DNA from 2 places in the Pseudomonas sp. SDO5215_S409 genome. Region 2 is predicted to be linked to the other one. Evidence: riboswitches for the same ligand, from Rfam matches in the RefSeq annotation. Region 2 holds a riboswitch; the other holds the start of a gene.

The links. A riboswitch is a leader RNA that binds a small molecule or an ion and turns the genes downstream of it on or off. The one in region 2 is predicted to bind cobalamin.
Region 1: another riboswitch for cobalamin. It lies ahead of cobO (cob(I)yrinic acid a,c-diamide adenosyltransferase); the one in region 2 lies ahead of cobW (cobalamin biosynthesis protein CobW).

Annotation. Positions count from the first base shown of each region.
Region 1 is NZ_JBSVWN010000014.1:83,138-88,826, forward strand. It holds gene cbiB (adenosylcobinamide-phosphate synthase CbiB) at 1-375, opposite strand, end outside; gene bluB (5,6-dimethylbenzimidazole synthase) at 372-1,022, opposite strand; gene ACW9H9_RS10455 (cobyrinate a,c-diamide synthase) at 1,019-2,362, opposite strand; gene cobO (cob(I)yrinic acid a,c-diamide adenosyltransferase) at 2,359-2,970, opposite strand; cobalamin riboswitch at 3,049-3,295, opposite strand; gene ACW9H9_RS10465 (DUF6586 family protein) at 3,344-3,865, opposite strand; gene topA (type I DNA topoisomerase) at 3,993-5,689, opposite strand, start outside.
Region 2 is NZ_JBSVWN010000008.1:15,784-21,472, reverse strand. It holds gene nfuA (Fe-S biogenesis protein NfuA) at 1-242, shown strand, start outside; gene cobM (precorrin-4 C(11)-methyltransferase) at 303-1,049, opposite strand; gene ACW9H9_RS06420 (cobalamin biosynthesis protein) at 1,130-1,528, opposite strand; gene ACW9H9_RS06415 (CbtA family protein) at 1,525-2,217, opposite strand; gene ACW9H9_RS06410 (CbtB domain-containing protein) at 2,229-2,417, opposite strand; cobalamin riboswitch at 2,514-2,716, opposite strand; cobalamin riboswitch at 2,758-2,958, shown strand; gene cobW (cobalamin biosynthesis protein CobW) at 3,049-4,116, shown strand; gene cobN (cobaltochelatase subunit CobN) at 4,120-5,689, shown strand, end outside.

The DNA.
Region 1 (5,689 bases), on a different contig from region 2:
GCTGGTCTGGCGACTGACCAGGTAGCTGACGCGCTGGCGGGCTGCGTCCAGGTCATCGCTGCGCAGCGCTTGCGCCACGGGGACCACATGTTCGCCCAGGCTGCGCATGCCCAGGGCGCAGTACAGCGCCAGTATTTCCAGGACCCAGCCGATATACGGCGCCCAGGACAACACGGTGGCCAACAGGGTGAGCGGCACCACGGCGATAAACCACGCGGTCACACCATGGCTGCGCCAACCCCGGCCACCCGGGTTGAAACGTTGTTCGACGCGCCCGGCAAAATTGCCGAACGCCACCAGCGGATGCCAGCGCCTGGGCTCGCCCAACAGCGCATCCAGCGCTACGGCGGCGACACTCAGCAAGGCCACACTCATTGACTCACTCCCCAAGCATTTTCATACAGCATGTCACTCAGTGGCCGAGGCTCGGCCCAGCCTTCGAGCTGCAACATCGGTGCCGAATAAAACTCGGTCACCGGGCCCAGGCACAACACGGCCAACGGCTTGGCACCGGGCGGCAAGCCCAGCAGGTCGGCCAGGGCCTGGGGTTCGAACAGCGACACCCACCCCATGCCGAGCCCTTCGGCACGGGCCGCCAGCCATAAATTCTGGATCGCGCAGGACAACGATGCCAGGTCCATTTCGGGCAAGGTGCGGCGGCCGAAGATATGCCGCTCGCGGCCGTCCATCAACGCGGCCACCAGCACCTCGGCGCAGTCGTGGATGCCTTCGACCTTGAGTTTCATGAAGTCGTCCGAGCGCTCGCCCAGCGCCTGGGCGGTGCGCACGCGCTCCTCTTCCACCAAGTGCTGGATGTGCCCGCGCAGGGTGCGATTGCTGATGCGGATAAAGCGCCAGGGTTGCATCAGGCCCACGCTCGGCGCCTGGTGGGCGGCGTGCAGCAGGCGTTGCAATAACGCTGGCGCGACGGTGCCACCGCTGAAATGGCGCATATCACGGCGTTCGGCGATGGCGCGGTAGACGGCGGCGCGGTCCGCTTCGGGAAAGGCGTTGTCGGTCATGGGCTCATCGCGGGCAAGCCCGTACCCACCGGGTGTGGCGCAGCGTCGGGCACAAACAAGGCTGCCACCGCCGCCGGGTTGGACGGGAAATAAAAGTGAACATAAGAGGCCGTCATTCGGCCCTGGCGATACACCGCCTCGGCGCCGCGCCCGCCGTTGGGGCTCAGGCCCCGGGCGATGGGCTGCCACTCGGTGCTGGTCAGGGAGTGATGGTAGGTGTGGCCGCGCAAGGTGCCTTCGGGCAGCTCGACACTTTGCAGCGCCAAGGCTGCCAGGCGTGTTTGCATGACCGCATCGCCTTGGAGCAAACCGAGCAACGCGGCGCGGTTGCCGTCCACGTCGGTGAGCGAGTCGAGCAGGTAAAGCATGCCGCCGCATTCGGCCAATAGCGGTTTTCCGGCCGCATGATGAGCACGGATCGCACCGAGCATCGCGGTGTTTTCCGACAAGGCCTGGTGGTGCAATTCCGGGTAGCCGCCGGGCAGGTACAGGCTGTCGGCGTCGGGCAACGCCCGGTCATGGATCGGCGAGAAAAAGAGCAACTGCGCGCCCATCGCCCGCAACAGATCAAGACTCGCGCCGTAGGTAAACGCAAAGGCTTCATCGCGAGCCACGGCGATGCGCACGCCAGTCAGCAACGGCGCGGCTTCGATCGGTTCGGGTGCGGCAAACGCCACCGGCGGTGGCAGCGCCACTTCGCAGCTGCTGCCCAAGGCTTGCGCGGCGGCGTCCAAGCGCAGGTCCAGGTCGTTGAGTTCGCTGGCCTGCACCAGGCCGAGGTGACGGCTCGGCAGTTCGATCCCGGTTTCCCGCGAGAGCGCGCCGTACCAGCGCAGGCCCTCGGTGAGGCTGCCTTCGAGTAATTGCGCGTGCCGCACCGTGCCCACACGGTTGGCCAGCACCCCGGCAAACGGCAGGTCTGGCTGGTAACGCGCCAGCCCCAGGGCCAGCGCGCCAAAGGTCTGCGCCATGGCCGTGCCATCGATCACCGCCAGTACCGGCACACCAAAATGCCGCGCCAGGTCAGCGCTCGACGGGGTGCCGTCAAACAGCCCCATCACGCCTTCGATCAGGATCAAGTCGGCCTCCCCCGCCGCTTCCCACAGCAAGCGGCGACTTTCCTGCTCGCCGACCATCCACATGTCCAGTTGATATACCGGCGCCCCGCTGGCGCGCTCGTGAATCATGGGGTCGAGAAAGTCCGGCCCGCACTTGAACACGCGCACCTTGCGCCCAAGGTTGCGGTGCAGGCGCGCCAATGCGGCGGTGACCGTGGTTTTGCCCTGGCCGGACGCCGGTGCGGCGATCAGGACGGCCGGGCAATGACGCGGCTGATTCAAAGTTCGATGCCCTTTTGTGCCTTGATACCGGCCTGGAAGGCGTGCTTGAGCAGGCCCATTTCGGTCACGGTGTCGGCCAGTTCGATCAGTTCGGGCTTGGCGCCACGACCCGTGACCACCACGTGTTGCATCGGCGGACGGGCCTGCAAGTCGCCCAGTACCTGGTCGAGGTCGAGGTAGCCGTGTTTAAGGGCGATGTTGAGTTCGTCCAGCACCACCAGGCCGATGGACGGGTCTTGCAGCATCTGCCGCGATACCGCCCAGGCGGCTTCGGCGGCGGCGATGTCACGCTGGCGGTCCTGGGTTTCCCAGGTGAAGCCCTCGCCCATCACGTGAAAACGCACCTGTTCAGGGAAGCGGCGGAAAAACAACTCCTCGCCGGTGCTGTTACGCCCCTTGATGAACTGCACCACACCGCATTGCATCCCGTGGCCCATGGACCGCGCCAGCATGCCAAACGCCGAACTGCTCTTGCCTTTGCCGTTGCCGGTGAGCACCAGCAGCAGGCCGCATTCGTTCGGGGAATTGGCAATACGTTCGTCGATCACCGCTTTTTTGCGCAGCATGCGCGCCAAATGGCGTTCGTCACGGTCGGGGGATTCGGTCATGGCAGCTCTCCGTTGGGGCTGGATGTAAACGGCGGGCAGGAAAAAGGCACACAGACAGCCAAGCATCGCCCACCGTGATGCTGTTGAATGGTCCAGGCCGGTCTCCGGGCTCATGAGCAGCGCCTCTTCTGCAAGAACGCCCGCGGTGCGCCTTCCCATATCGCCAGGCGATACAGTGGCTAAAAGCACCGTATTGACTCATTTACCGTTGCGGGGGCAGCGCCGGAATCGTAGCGGCACTGTCAAAAGTGCACGCACTCACCGGCTTCCCTGTTTCACCCTGTCGACACCTGTGCCACAGAGCACCTGAAACAAGCGGCGAAGGTTAGTGGCTTGGGGGTGGAGCGTCAAATTAAAGCGGGCCCAGGGTGTGTCAGCACTCGTTCAGGCCGTCACGAAAACGGATCGCCAGGGCCTTTAGCGACTGGCGCCAGCTTTCCAGTTCTTCGCGACTCAGCGGCGCGGGCGCTTCGTCCTCAAGGTTCACCGCCACGATCAGCGGCTGGGTCACGTCGCCCTTGGGTTTGTGGGGAATACGCGGCGGCTGGAACATCGCCAAGTGCGCAGCCAGCAGGCGCGCCACCCAGCTGTCGGGGTTTTGCGTCATTTCCACCAGTTCCGCCAGCTCCGGAATGGCCATCGACTCCAGCACCTTGGGCGCCAGGATGGTTTCGGCGCGGATCGCCCCGGCTTCGGGCAACCGGTAGAACCCGGCGATTTCATGGCACAACCCCAGCAAGGCGCCATACAGGTGGAACAGTGCGGCCTCACGCCCGGCCTGTACCAATGCAATCGCGTTCATCTCTTTGCCCGCTTCGGTGCGAGCCAGGGCCTCCAGGGACAACCCGGCAAAGTAGATTTTCTGGTTGGTGCGGGTATAGAGCTCGTTGGCCATGACGGCAGTCTCCACAACGAAATAAGGCGTGATGCTGGCTCAACAGTGTCATGGATCGGCCAAGGCCACTGCAAGCGCAAAAAAAGGCCGCCTTCGCAGGCGGCCTCGGTATCGAGCGGTTAGCGCATCAAGCGCCCTGGCGCTTGTCCTCGACCTTCCACTTGCCACCGTCGTAGAAGGCTTTCCAGCCGGTAGGCTTGCCTTCCACTTCGGTCTGCACGTATTGCTCCTTGGTCTTGCGGCTGTAGCGGATCACTGACGGGCGACCGTCCGGGTCCTTTTTCGGCGCTTCGCACAGGAAGTGGTACTTGGGATCGATCTCGTCCTTGTGCGGGGCGATTTCGATGACCAGCGGTGCGCGGGTTTCGCGGTTTTTCGGGAACTGGCTGGCCGCCAGGAACAGGCCCGAAGCGCCGTCACGCAGGATGTAGGTGTCGTCGACCTTCTCGCACTTGAGCTCCGGCATTTTCACCGGGTCCATCTTCGGCGGCGCCGCGTCACCGCTTTTAAGCAGCTTGCGGGTGTTTTTGCAGGTCGGGTTGGTGCAGCCGAAGAACTTGCCGAAACGGCCGGTCTTGAGCTGCATCTCGCTGCCGCACTTGTCGCATTCCAGGCTCGGACCTTCGTAGCCCTTGATGCGGTAGGTGCCTTCTTCGATCTCGTAGCCGTTGCAATCTGGGTTGTTACCGCAGATGTGCAACTTGTGTTTTTCGTCCAGCAGGTAGGCGTCCATCGCCGTGCTGCAAATAGGGCAACGGTGCTTGCCACGCAGTACCAGCGACTCGGACTCACCTTCGTCGTCGGCGGCGATTTCATCACCCGGCACCAGGTTGACCGTGGCCTTGCAGCGCTCTTTGGGCGGCAGGCTGTAGCCCGAGCAGCCCAGGAACACGCCGGTGGAGGCGGTGCGGATCTGCATCGGCCGACCGCAGGTCAGGCACGGGATGTCGGTCATCACCGGCTGGTTGGCGCGCATGCCGCTGTCGGGGCTTTCGGCCACTTCGAGTTTTTTCTTGAAGTCGCCGTAGAACTCGTCGAGTACGTTTTTCCAGTCGCGCTCGCCCTGGGCCACGTCATCGAGGTTTTCTTCCATGCCAGCGGTGAAACCGTAGTCCATCAGGTTGGAGAAACTCTCGGCCAGGCGTTCGGTGACGATGTCACCCATCTTTTCCGAATAGAAACGACGGTTGTGCAAGGCGACGTAGCCACGGTCCTGGATGGTGGAAATGATGGCCGCGTAAGTCGACGGGCGACCGATACCGCGTTTTTCCATTTCCTTGACCAGGCTGGCTTCCGAGTAGCGCGCCGGTGGCTTGGTGAAGTGCTGGGACGGGTCGAGCTTGACCAGTTTCAGCGCATCGCCCTGGGCCATGTCGGGCAGCACGTCGTCATCGCCCGGCTTGGCGATTTGCGGCAATACGCGGGTGTAACCGTCAAACTTGAGGATGCGGCCCTTGGCGCGCAGCTCGAAGTCACCGGCGCCTACGCTCACGGTGGTGGACAGGTACTGCGCTGGTAGCATCTGGCAGGCCAGGAACTGGCGCCAGATCAGCTCGTAGAGGCGCTCTGCGTCACGCTCCATGCCGGAAAGCTTGGCTGGCGTGGTGTTGGCGTCGGACGGACGAATGGCTTCGTGCGCCTCTTGTGCACCTTCCTTGCTGCTGTAGACATTGGGCTTTTCCGGCAGGTACTTGTTGCCGAATTCGCTTTCGATGTAAGTGCGTGCCATCGCTACCGCGTCCACCGACAGGTTGGTGGAGTCGGTACGCATATAGGTGATGTAGCCCGCTTCGTACAAGCGCTGGGCCATCATCATGGTTTTCT
Region 2 (5,689 bases):
ACTACTACCTGCAAACCGAGATCAACCCCGGTCTGGCCAGCCACGGTGGTCAGGTCAGCCTGATCGACGTGGTGGACGACGGCATCGCGGTGCTCAAGTTCGGCGGCGGTTGCCAGGGCTGTGGCCAGGCAGACGTGACCTTGCGTGAAGGCATCGAGCGCACCTTGCTTGAGCGGGTTCCCGAGCTCAAGGGTGTGCGTGACGTGACCGACCATACGCAGAAAGAAAACGCCTACTACTAAAGCGTTCGCTGCAAACCGAAAAACGGCGCCCCGTGAGCGCCGTTTTTTATTTCCCGGGATTCAGGGGCGGTAGAGGTGGGCGTGGCCTGCGCGGTACAGCGAGGATTCACTGAAACTGTCGCTGGCCAGCACGCGCCCCACGATAATCAGCGCCGTGCGCCGAAAGCCTTTGGCCGTCACTTTGTCGGCAATGTCGGCGAGTGTCCCCATCACCCAGTCCTGGTCGGGCCATGTAGCCCGGTGCACCACGGCAATCGGGCAATCGGCCCCGTAGTGTGGCAGCAGTTCGGCGACGATCTTGTCCAGATGGCTGACCCCCAAATGCACCGCCATGGTGGTGCCATGTTGCGCCAGGCTGGCAAACGCCTCGCCTGTAGGCATGCGGGTCTTGTCGGCATAGCGCGTCAAAATCACGCTTTGCGCGATGTCTGGCAGCGTCAGCTCGGTTTCCAGTAATGCCGCGCAGGCCGCCACCGCCGTTACCCCGGGGATGATCTGGAACGGAATGCCCAGCTCGCGCAAACAGCGGATCTGCTCACCGATCGCGCCGTACAGGCTCGGATCGCCGGAATGCACCCGCGCCACGTCCTGGCCCTTTTCGTGGGCGGCCTTGATCAGGTCGATGATCTGTTCCAGGTGCAGTGGCGCGCTGTTGACCACCTGTTGCGCCTGATGGCCATCCAGTACCGCTGCTGGCACCAGGGAGCCTGCATAGATAATCACCGGGCAGTTGTGGATCAGCCGCTGCCCTTTGACGGTGATCAATTCCGGATCACCGGGGCCTGCGCCGATGAAAAAAACAGTCATGGGTCCATTCCTGTAAAAAAGCGGGCGAGCAGGGCCTCAGATGAAGAGTGCTCATGTTGGGTGGGGCGATTATCAGGAATTCAGTCGGCGTACGCCAATGCAAAGGTGGCCTGGGCGGTTTTTTTGCGGGTGATTTGCAGGGAAGCGGGGCGCTGGGCCAATTGCTCGGCCAGCGCCAGGGCGGCACTTTCGGCGACACCGTGGCAGCCGGTGTGGGCAAAGGCCACGGCTGATTTATGGCTCAACCGGCCTTCGTAAGCGGCCAATTGTTCGGCGCTGAAGCAATGCAGCGGTAGCTTCAGCCGTTGCGCCAGGGCGAGCAGGCCGGGCTCGTGCTGTTTGAGGTCAATACTGGCCAGCGCGGTGATGGAAGGGCGGTCAACGCCACCCTCGGCGAGGGCGGTGTTGAACAGGTCAAGCAGGTGGTTGACGTCACAGCCGCGCTGGCAACCTACGCCCACCACCCGCACGCGGGTCATGCCGACTGCTGGCCCCGGCGGAACAGCCACGCGCTGATCAGGCCCAGTGCCAGCCAGAACGCGACGTTGGTCAGGTGCGAGGCAATCTTGAACTGCGCTTCGAGGGCTTCAGGCGCCAGCATCGAATGCACCTCCGGCTGTGGTGCGCCGATCACATGGGGCACCACCAGAATCGCCGCGCCCAGGGCCTTGAGCAGCACGTTGCGGCCAAACACGATCAACGCGATACCGGCAGCGGTAGAGGCCGCCGTGCCGACCCACCAGAGTTGCCGCTGGGCCAGATCGGCCGCGGCGGTGCCCGGCAATTCGGGCGGCAGGCCCAGGGTCGGCGCCAGTACGAAGGTGGCATACCCGGCCAGGCCCCAAAACAGGCCTTGGGCCGTGCGGGTAGGGGCACGCAGGGTGTAAAGCCCCGCCAGCATCAGCGCGAAGCCCACGGCCACCACCAGGTTGCCGCCGGTGGTGGACAGCACGCGTTGCCAGCCGTCTTCGGGCTCCCAGGCTTCGGCGTCATGGCTGTGCTCGGCAGTGCCCTCGGCGTGTTCGTGCGCCTGGGTGGCGGCGGGGGCGTTTTCAAAGGTTTCGGCCTGCAGAATCAGCGGGGCGACCCACAAGCTTTGCAGCAGGGTCAGCAGCAAGGCCGCCAGCAGGCCGGTGAAACCGGCGGTTTGAGCAATACGCTTGATCATGTCGGCAAGTCTCAGTGGCACGGGAACGCGGCGCTGTGGCGGGTATCGTGGGCGGCGTTGTGCACCGCTTCGATGTGCGAGAAACCGGCGAAGTACACCAGGCACGCGCCCAGGATCGACGCGCCGATGGCGGCGGTCAGGCGTTGGCTCAGGGTAGTGGTGCCGCTGGCGGCGTGCGAGGTGCTGGTGATGATCGACATGGCGCGTCCCTTCGGGGTGTCAGGGTGAAACGAGCGCATGAAAACCCCGCGAGCCGGGCACGCAGGGTTTGAACAGCGCCCGCCCACCGCGGGTTTGTTATCTGATTTTTTCGGGCCGGTCTCCGGGCTTGCGAGGGGCTTTGGGCCTAAAAAGCATCACCTTCCCATGCCGTTGGCACAGTGGCTCTGACGCTTCGCTCGCTTACCGTTGCGGGGGCAGCACCGGACTGGTCATGCAGGCATGACGCACCGGTTTCCCGTTTCACCCTGTGAAGGGCACCCGAAACAAGGTGTGTAGGAGAGCATGCCGGGTGACGGTAGTCAAATGGCCCGAGCCCCTGTAGCCTTGCACCTTCGAGGTTCTTCGGCCCAGGCCGGAGCTAAGACGGGAACGCGGTCCAAGCCGCGGCTGCCCCCGCAACTGTGAAGGGTTCATCTGACTGCCACGCCACTGCCTGATTCGGCGGGAAGGCGCAGCCAGCGCCGGTGTACGCATCGGCAAGCCCCAAGCCAGGAGACCTGCCTCGCAACCGATTTTTACTTCAACCGGGCGGGGTGATCCGGTGACGAACGCAGCCTCGCGTACCCGCGCCGGCCTGCCGTCCCGTATGCCCGCCCCATAGGGCATCCGATGAAAACACTGGCCAAACTCCCCGTCACCATCGTTACCGGCTTTCTCGGCTCGGGCAAAACCACCTTGCTGCGCCACATGCTGGACAACGCCCAGGGCCGCCGCATTGCTGTGATCGTCAACGAATTCGGCGAGTTGGGCATCGACGGTGAAATCCTCAAGCAATGCTCCATCGGCTGCACCGAAGAAGAGGCCAACGGCCGTGTGTATGAGCTGGCCAACGGCTGCCTGTGCTGCACCGTGCAGGAAGAATTCTTCCCGGTGATGCGCGAACTGGTGGCCCGTCGCGGCGACCTTGACCACATCCTCATCGAAACCTCGGGCCTGGCCCTGCCCAAACCTTTGGTGCAAGCGTTCCAGTGGCCGGAAATCCGCAGCGCCTGCACCGTGGATGCGGTGATCACCGTGGTCGACAGCCCGGCCGTGGCCGCTGGCACGTTCGCCGCGTTCCCGGACCAGGTAGACGCCCAGCGCAAACTCGACCCTAACCTGGACCACGAGTCGCCGCTGCACGAGTTGTTTGCCGACCAACTGGCCAGCGCCGACCTGGTGATCCTCAACAAGACCGACCTGATCAACCCCGACGACCTGGCCCGTGTGCGCCTGGAAGTCGCCGAAGAACTGCCGCCTGCGGTGAAAATCATCGAAGCCAGCAGCGGGCGCCTGCCGCTGGACGTGCTGATCGGTTTGGGCGCGGGCTCCGAAGAACACATCGACAACCGCCACAGCCATCACGACCACCACCACGACGGTGATGACGATCACGACCACGATCACGACGCCTTCGATTCGATCTCCATCGACCTGCCGCAAGCCGACGAAGCGCTGCTGCTCGACGCGCTGACCCAATTGGTGGTGCAACACGGCATCCTGCGCATCAAGGGTTTTGCCGCCATCCCGAACAAACCGATGCGCCTGCTGATCCAGGGCGTGGGCACCCGTTTCGACAAGCATTTTGACCGTGCCTGGGGCGCTGACGAAGCGCGCACCACGCGCCTGGTGCTGATCGGCCAGGAACTGGACGCGGCAGGCCTTGAAGCGCAATTGCGCGCTGCCCTAAGCGTTTAACCCATGCACCTGCTCAGGACTCAGCCCGGCGGTTTCGTCTCCGATGACAACATCGCTGACCTTGGGCAAACCCCCGCTGAGCTGGTGATCCTGTGCAGCGGGGATTCGAGCCTGGCGCTGCTGGCCGAAGCGGCGCAGCAATTGCCCGACGACTACCCCAGCCTGCGCCTGGCCAACCCGATGCAGGTGCAGAACCACGCCTCGGTCGACCTGTACGTGGATGAGGTGCTGCGCCACGCCAAGGTCATCCTGATCTCGCTGCACGGCGGCATCGCCTATTGGCGTTATGGCATCGAGCGGCTGGTGGAACTGGCGCAGCGCGGCGTGCAACTGATTCTGGTGCCCGGGGACGACCGTCCCGACCCGGAACTGAGCAAACTCAGTACGGTGGACGCGCCTGAGCGCGACCGGCTCTGGCACTTTTTGCGTCAGGGCGGCCTGGGCAATGCGCTGGATTTTTACCGCTGCCTGGCCAGCACTTACCTGGGCCGCGACTACGCCTGGCAAGCGCCGCAGACCCTGCCCCGCACGGCGATTTACCACCCGCGCAAGGCCTGCGCTGAACTCCAGCACTGGCAAGCCGACTGGCAGGCTGGCCTGCCGGTGGCAGCGGTGTTGTTCTACCGCTCGCACTTGCAGGCGGCCAACACCGGTTTTATCGATGTGTTCTGCCAGCGCCTCCAGGCGGCGGGCCTCAACCCGTTGCCCATCGCGCTGGCCAGTTTGAAAGAGCCCGGCTGCCTGACGGTGGTCGAGGACCTGCTGGACGCCGTTGAAGCCGCGGTGATTCTCAACACCACAGGCTTTGCGCAGTCCAGCCCCGAAGCGCCGCATTTGCGGCCGTTTCGCCGCAATATCCCGGTGATCCAGGCCATTTGCGCGCAAGACAACGAACCGGGCTGGCAAGCCAGCGAGCAGGGCCTGGGCCCGCGCGACCTGGCGATGCACATCGCGCTGCCGGAACTGGACGGGCGCATCATCAGCCGTCCCATCAGCTTCAAAGACCTGGCCTGGCGCAGCGAGCGCAGCCAGTCGGACGTGGTGTGCTACCGCGCCTCCAGCGAGCGTATGGACTTTGTCGCCGAACTGGCGCGGCGCTGGGTAGCACTGGCCCGGGTGCCGAACGCCGAAAAACGCGTCGCGTTGATCCTGGCCAACTACCCGACCCGCGATGGCCGCATCGGCAACGGCGTAGGCCTGGACACCCCGGCCGCCGCGCTGAATATCCTGCGGGCGTTGCAGGCCGAAGGTTATCCGCTGCCGGCGCAGCTGCCGGACAGCGGCACCGCGTTGATTCATCAATTGCTCGGCGGCGTCACCAACGACCTCGACAGCCTCGACCTGCGCCCCTGCCACCAAAGCCTGAGCCTGGACGACTACGAGGCGATGTTTTTGCGCCTGCCACAGGCCAATCGCCAGGCCGTGCTGGAACGTTGGGGCGCGCCGCAAAACGACCCGATGTTCCGCGACGGCCGCCTGATGATCGCGGGCCTGCGGTTTGGCCTGACCTTTGTCGGCATCCAGCCCGCCCGGGGTTACCAGGTGGACGCCAGCGCCGTCTACCACGACCCGG